DNA from 2 places in the Cellulosimicrobium sp. GQ32 genome. Region 2 is predicted to be linked to the other one. Evidence: riboswitches for the same ligand, from Rfam matches in the RefSeq annotation. Region 2 holds a riboswitch; the other holds the start of a gene.
What was found. Region 2 has a riboswitch for FMN ahead of ribD (bifunctional diaminohydroxyphosphoribosylaminopyrimidine deaminase/5-amino-6-(5-phosphoribosylamino)uracil reductase RibD). Riboswitches for the same ligand answer to the same signal wherever they lie in the genome.
Positions count from the first base shown of each region.

Region 1 (3,373 bases), on a different contig from region 2:
CTCGCGGGCCGCGTGACGTTCCACCTCGCCGACGCCGCCGAGCTCGGCCTCGTCGAGCCGGCCGGTCTGCCGTTCGACGCCGCGTTCGCGTTCGAGTGCGTCCACGACATGCCGCGCCCCGCCGCGGTGCTCGACGCCGTGCGCCGCGCGGTCCGGCCCGACGGCGTCGTGGTGGTCATGGACGAGGCCGTCGGCGAGGAGTTCACCGCGCCCGCCGACGACGTCGACCGGGTCATGTACGGGTACAGCCTCTTCGTGTGCCTGCCCGACGGGCTGTCGTCGCGGCCGTCCGTCGGGACCGGGACCGTCATGCGCCCTGCGACCCTGCGCCGCTACGCGCGCGAGGCCGGGTTCGCGGACGTCGCGGTGCTGCCCGTGGATGACTTCTCGTTCTTCCGGTTCTACCGGCTCGTGCCCTGACCTCCTGGGCGGGGCGAGCGACGGGTACCGGTGTACCGTCCGGTGCATGACCGACGTCCGCAGCCGCACCCATGCCCAGGCCGTCGACGCAGCGATCGAGCTCTTCACCCGCAAGGGCTACGAGCAGACGACCGTCGAGGAGATCGCCGACGCCGCCCAGGTCAGCCGCGCCACCTTCTTCCGCCGTTACGGGTCCAAGGAGGACGTGGTCTTCGCGGACCACGAGCTCCTGCTCGACGAGGTCGTCGTCATGCTCGCAGCGACTCGGCCCGTGCCCGACGCCGAGGGCCGGCTCACGCCGGACCCCGCCGTCGACCCGTACGTCGAGGTCTGCCGCGCGGCGCGACTCGTGTTCGACCACCACGTGGGACAGCGCGAGACGTCGCTGGCCCGCTGGCAGCTTCTCCAGCAGGTGCCGGCGCTGCGCGACCGCGAGCTCGTCACGACGCACCGCTACGAGCGCGCCTTCACCGCGTACCTGCGCGACGCGCTCCCGCCGGACGAGCGCCGCTCCACCGCGTCCATCGCGTTCGCCGCGTCGGTCGTCGCCGTGCACAACGCGCTCCTGCGCCGGTGGCTGCGCTCCCCTGACCAGGACCTGCGCCCCCAGCTCGAGGAGGCGTTCGCGGACCTGCGCCGCGCCGCCGTCGGCCGGTACGCCGCGACCGACGGCGACGGCGGCTCGGCCGAGCGGCACAGCACCGGGAACGGCGGGGGCCCGGCGCGCCGCGTCGTCGTCACCGTGGTCGACGCCGGGGCCGACGCCCAGGGCGTCGCGGACGACGTCGCGCGCGCTGTACGCGACGCGCTCGCGTGACCAGCTGAGATCGGCAGCTTCTGCCGAGCTCGGTCATCGCGACTGCCGACCTCGGTCGGACGTGCCGATGTCGCGTCGAGTGACCGATCGCCGCGGCGTCGGGGAATGCGCAGGTAGCATCGGCGGTTGCAGAACGCAGTACGCACGAACGTGCTCCGGGGTCGGTGCAATTCCGAGCCGGCGGTGACAGTCCGCGACCCGCGCCCACGCGCGGTTGACCTGGTGGAACTCCAGGACCGACGGTGACAGTCCGGATGGGAGGAAGCACGTGCGGCGCGGCCGTCCTCGGCCGGGCTCTCGCGAGCCCGCGCGACGGGGCGCGGGCTCGCCGTGGCGAGCGACGCCGTCGGGCCCTCGTGGCCCGGCCCCGCCGCCCGCCCCTCACCCCGGAGCCCGACGTGCCCGGGAGGACGAGGACATCCGATGGACCTGATCCACGCGCTGTTCGACGCGCAGCTGACGATCGGCGACCAGCACCTGCTGTGGCGCGAGATCGTGGGCAACGGGTTCGGCCTGGCGTCGGCGCTGGGCGGCATGCGGCGCAAGGTGTGGGCGTGGCCGGTGGGCATCGTCGGCAACCTGCTGCTGCTCACGGTGTTCCTCGGCGCGGTGTTCGCGACACCCAATCCCGTCAACCTGCTGGGCCAGGCGGGACGCCAGGTGATGTTCGTCGTCGTGTCGGTCTACGGCTGGGTGCAGTGGCGCAAGACCCAGGCCCGGCTCGGCGACGCCGACGCGGACAGCCACGGTGTCGCGGTCGTGCCGCGCTGGGCGTCGTGGCGTCAGCGTGCGTTCCTCGTCGTCGCGCTCGTCGGCGGGACGGCGCTGCTCACCCCCGTGTTCCGCGCGCTCGAGTCGTACGAGCCGGTCTGGGCCGACGCCTGGATCTTCATGGGCTCGCTGCTCGCGACGTACGGCATGGCCAAGGGCTGGGTCGAGTTCTGGCTGATCTGGGTCGCGGTGGACGTCGTGGGCGTGCCGCTGCTGATCTCGGCCGGCTTCTACGCGTCGGCGTTCATGTACGTGTTCTACGGCGCGTTCACGCTCGTCGGGTTCTTCGTGTGGTGGCGCGTCAACCGTCGCGCGACGGCCGAGGCAGAGGCGGCGGGCGCGCCCGCCTGACCCGGGCCCGCGGCCCGGACAGCGGTCGCGGGTCAGTCCTCGAACAGCATCGGGTCCGACGGCGCCACCCGGCTCGCGCGCAGCGCCGGGTCCGCGCACAGCGCCTCGACGAGCGCGCCGCTCCCGCCCACGTAGGTCGCGGCGGCGTCGATCTCGGTCCCGACGAACCACGAGCGGTCCTCGGGCCACCACAGGTTGGGCGGCTGCTCGTGGTCGCGGAACGCGTCGGCGTCGGTGAGCGTCCCCGTCCACAGGTGGTACTCGCGGTGCGGGAGCAGGAGCATCGGGGCGGCCGGGCGCTCGACGAGCGTCGGCGCGAGGTGCTCCCACGCCTCGGCGACCGCGCGCTCGATCTCCGCCGCGGTCGGGCGCGGCTCGTCCTCGGGCCACCCGACCAACGGTGCGACGCCCGAGCTCGCGCGCGGGTCGGTGCCGTGGTCGTAGAGGAACGCGTGGCCCGTCCACAGGGCGAGGTGCACCGGCTGGGCGCCCGTGAAGGGTGCGAGCGCCCCGGCCAGGGCGTCGGTGCGCGCCGCGAGCGCGACGTCGTCGTCCCAGCCCGGGTGCGGGACGCACGCGTACGCCGCGAACCCGCGCGGGACCGTGCCGTCGACGCGCGGGCCGAACTCCCCGAGCCGCTCCGCGATCCACGCGCCCGCGGAGGCGTCGTCGTCCCAGGTCACCCGACCGGCCGTCATCGTCACGCGCGCACCTTACGACGACGGGAGCGCGCCGCTGAGCCCGACCTCGTTGCCGTCGGGGTCGCGGAAGACGATCTTCACGACCCCGCCGTCGTACGTCTCCCGACGCTCCGGCTCGATCCCGCGGTCCGCCGCTGCGGCGACGAAGGCGTCGACGTCCTCACGGAACACCGTGACGACGCCGTGCCCGGCGTGCTCGGGCACCTGCTCGACGACGAGCCACCGGTGCTCGGCGAGCTCCCACACGGACTCGGTGGGCGTCGCGACGAACGTCGGCTCCGCCCCGAGCAGGCGCACGTACCAGTCGCGCGCG
Region 1 is NZ_JCAXEP010000006.1:118,134-121,506, reverse strand. Features, by position in the region: gene AC6CH9_RS11795 (class I SAM-dependent methyltransferase) at 1-420, shown strand, start outside; gene AC6CH9_RS11790 (TetR/AcrR family transcriptional regulator) at 467-1,237, shown strand; FMN riboswitch at 1,385-1,508, shown strand; gene pnuC (nicotinamide riboside transporter PnuC) at 1,661-2,359, shown strand; gene AC6CH9_RS11780 (hypothetical protein) at 2,392-3,063, opposite strand; gene AC6CH9_RS11775 (VOC family protein) at 3,073-3,373, opposite strand, start outside.
Region 1: it holds a riboswitch for FMN, as region 2 does, so the genes downstream of both, pnuC (nicotinamide riboside transporter PnuC) here and ribD (bifunctional diaminohydroxyphosphoribosylaminopyrimidine deaminase/5-amino-6-(5-phosphoribosylamino)uracil reductase RibD) in region 2, are expected to answer to the same signal.

Region 2 (3,373 bases):
CGACCCCTCCGGCACGGCGGCGCTCGCGGACCCCGCGCCCGTCACGACGCGCTCCCGGGGACGACGCCAGACAGGAGCAGGCGCTCGACGTACTTCGCGAGCACGTCGACCTCGAGGTTCACCCGGTCGCCCGGGGCGAGCGCACCGAGGATCGTCGCCTCGAGCGTCGTCGGGATCAGCGAGACGCCGAACGTCTCGTCGTCCACGTGCGTCACCGTGAGCGACACCCCGCTCACCGCGATCGAGCCCTTCTCTGCGACATAGCGTGTCAGCCCGGCCGGAGCGGAGAGCACCAGGTCGTCCCAGCGCTCCCCCGGGTCCCGGCTCACGAGCGTCCCGACGCCGTCGACGTGTCCCTGCACCACGTGCCCGCCCAGCCGCGCGTCCGCCCGGACGGCCCGCTCCAGGTTCACCGGCGACCCCGCCACGAGATCACCGAGGGCCGTGCGACGCAACGACTCCGGCATCACGTCCGCCGTGAACGACCCGTCACCTCCGAGGCTCGCGACCGTCAGGCACACACCGTTCACGGCGATCGAGTCGCCCAGCGTCGCATCCGACGTGACGAGCGGCCCCTCGACCGTGAGCACCGCGTCCTCCCCCTCGCCGCCCGGGAACCCGATGTCCCGGACCTTCCCGATCTCCTCCACGATCCCCGTGAACATCAGCCGCCCCGTCCTTCCGTGCGCTTCCTGGACACCACCAGCGCGTCGTCCCCGACGCGCCTCACCTCGACCGTGCGGAACCGGTGCGCGTCGCCGATCGTCGCCACGCCCAGTCCGTCCACGGCCCGCCGACCGCCCCCCAGCAGCACCGGGGCCACGTACGCGTGCAGCTCGTCCACCGCGCCCGCCGCGAGGAACGCCGTCGCGAGCGTCGGACCCCCCTCCACGAGCACGTGCCTCACCTCACGGTCCCCGAGCCGGGCCAGCACCTCACCGACGTCGCGCGTCAGCAGGTGCACCAGCTCGCCCCCTTCCCCGCGCACCCGCGCCGACGGGGGGATCCCGCGCAGCCCGACGACGACCCGCAGCGGCTGGTGCGCCGCGAGACGCCCGGCGCTCGCGGCGTCACGGGCAGGAACCCGGGCGGTGAGCGCCGGGTCGTCCGTGAGGAGAGTGCCCGTGCCGACGAGGATCGCGTCGACCTCGGCCCGCACGCGGTGCGCGTGCTCGCGTGCCGCGGGTCCGGTGATCCAGCGGCTCGTCCCGTCCTCGGCGGCGACGTAGCCGTCGAGCGTCGTCGCGATCTTGAGCGTCACGTACGGCGTGCCCCGGCGCACGGACGTGAGCCACACCCGGAGGAGCTCCTCGCCCTCCGCGGCGCGCAGACCCCGCACGACTCGCACACCCGCCGCACGCAGGCGGTGGGCGCCGCCCGTCGCCACAGGGTTGGGGTCGGCGACGGCGTGCACGACCTCGGCGACACCCGCGGCGACGAGCGCGTCGGCGCACGGTCCGGTGCGGCCCGTGTGGGCGCACGGCTCGAGCGTGACGACGGCGGTCGCACCGGCGACGTCGACGCCGCGCTCCCGGGCGTCGGCGAGGGCCGCGGCCTCGGCGTGGGGCGTGCCCGCACCACGGTGGTATCCCTCGGCGAGGACGGGCCGCGGGTGCGGGTCCAGAGATTCCGGTGGGGCGCCGTCGGGCACCGGCCGACCGCCTGGAGCGGGGCCCAGGAGCACGCAGCCGACCCGGGGGTTGGGCCCGTGCCCGGGCCCGCGAGCCGCGAGCTCGAGCGCGCGCGCCATCGCGGCGTCGATCGTCAGGGTGCTGGGGTGCTCGCCCATCGTCCTCCTCCCGGGCACGAGCGCTCCGGGGTGAGGGCGGGCGGCGGGGTCAGGCCTGGACCGGCCCGACGGCGTCGCTCACCACGGTGCGGCCGTCGCCGTCACGAACGGGTGCCCCGACGGGTCGCCGGAGCACCACGCTCTGGGCGTGGCCGCGCCGCACGTGCTTCCTCCCATCCGGACTTTCACCGTCGGTCCTGGAGTTCCACCAGGTCAACCGCGCGTGGGCGCGGGTCGCGGACTGTCACCGCCGGCTCGGAATTGCACCGACCCCGGAGCACGTTCGTGCGTACTGCTGCTTTCAACCGAGCATGCTACTCGCGCATTCCTCCGGACCGACACGTCCGCCCGTCGAGCGAACGTGAACCGGGCCACCCCGGCTCCTCCGTGCTGGTCGGTGAGGTTTCTCGATTCGGTGGGGTGGTTGTGACCGCTTGGCACACTATTTTTCTCGGTACGAGAGAAGGAGCCCTCCGCTCGGGCTCCTTCTCGGGTCGGCCGTCAGTGCGCGTGCGCCGAGGCGTCCGCCAGCTCGCGCAGCGCCCGGATCTCGTCCGGCACGCTCTCCGCCCCGTACACCGCCGACCCCGCGACGAAGACGTTCGCCCCCGCGTCGGCCGCCCGCTCGATCGTCGAGCGCGACACTCCCCCGTCGACCTGGATCCACACGTCCAGGCCCGACTCGCTCACGGCCTCGCGCGCCCGCCGGATCTTGGGGAGCGTCCCGTCGATGAACGACTGCCCGCCGAAGCCGGGCTCGACCGTCATGACGAGGATCATGTCGACCTCCGCCAGGAGGTCCAGGAAGGGCTCCACAGGGGTCGCAGGGCGCAGCGCGACCCCTGCTCGGGATCCGAGGCGCCGGAGCTCGCGAGCGAGCCGTACAGGGGCAGCAGCGGCCTCGGCGTGGAACGTCACGGACGCCGCCCCCGCCTCCGCGTACGCCGGCGCCCAGCGGTCCGGGTCCTCGATCATGAGGTGCGCGTCGATCGGGACGGGCGATACCTGCGCCAGACGCTCGAAGACCGGCAGCCCGAGCGTGAGGTTCGGCACGAAGTGGTTGTCCATGACGTCGACGTGCGCGTAGTCCGCGGTCGAGATCGCGTTCAGGTCGCGCTCGAGGTTCGCGAAGTCGGCGGACAGGATGCTCGGTGCGATGAGGGCTGCCATGGGCTCCAGCCTAGGGCGCGCCCGGCCGGTCGCCGCGCTCGTAGGCTCCTCCCGTGAGCACCCTCCCCTCCCCCGGCCCGACCGCCTCGCCGTCCACGTCGACCGGGGAGCACCCGGCGGCGGTGCGACCCGCCACCGCGAACGACCTCGGGCGCATCGCCGAGATCGCCGCCCCGTTCGTCCGCGACACGTGCGTGACGTTCGAGGAGGAGGTCTGGGACGTCCCGGCGTGGCAGCGCAAGCTCGACGACGTCACCGCGCGCGGCCTGCCGTTCCTCGTCGCCGAGGTCGACGGCCCGACACGACCGGACGGCACGAGCGACCCGGTGGTCGCGGGCTACGCCTACGCGTCCGCGTGGCGCCCGAAGCCTGCCTACCGGCACACCGCAGAAGACACGATCTACCTCGATCCGT
Region 2 is NZ_JCAXEP010000002.1:312,963-316,335, forward strand. Features, by position in the region: gene ribA (GTP cyclohydrolase II) at 1-45, opposite strand, end outside; gene AC6CH9_RS05125 (riboflavin synthase) at 42-665, opposite strand; gene ribD (bifunctional diaminohydroxyphosphoribosylaminopyrimidine deaminase/5-amino-6-(5-phosphoribosylamino)uracil reductase RibD) at 665-1,789, opposite strand; FMN riboswitch at 1,949-2,074, opposite strand; gene rpe (ribulose-phosphate 3-epimerase) at 2,291-2,959, opposite strand; gene AC6CH9_RS05140 (GNAT family N-acetyltransferase) at 3,013-3,373, shown strand, end outside.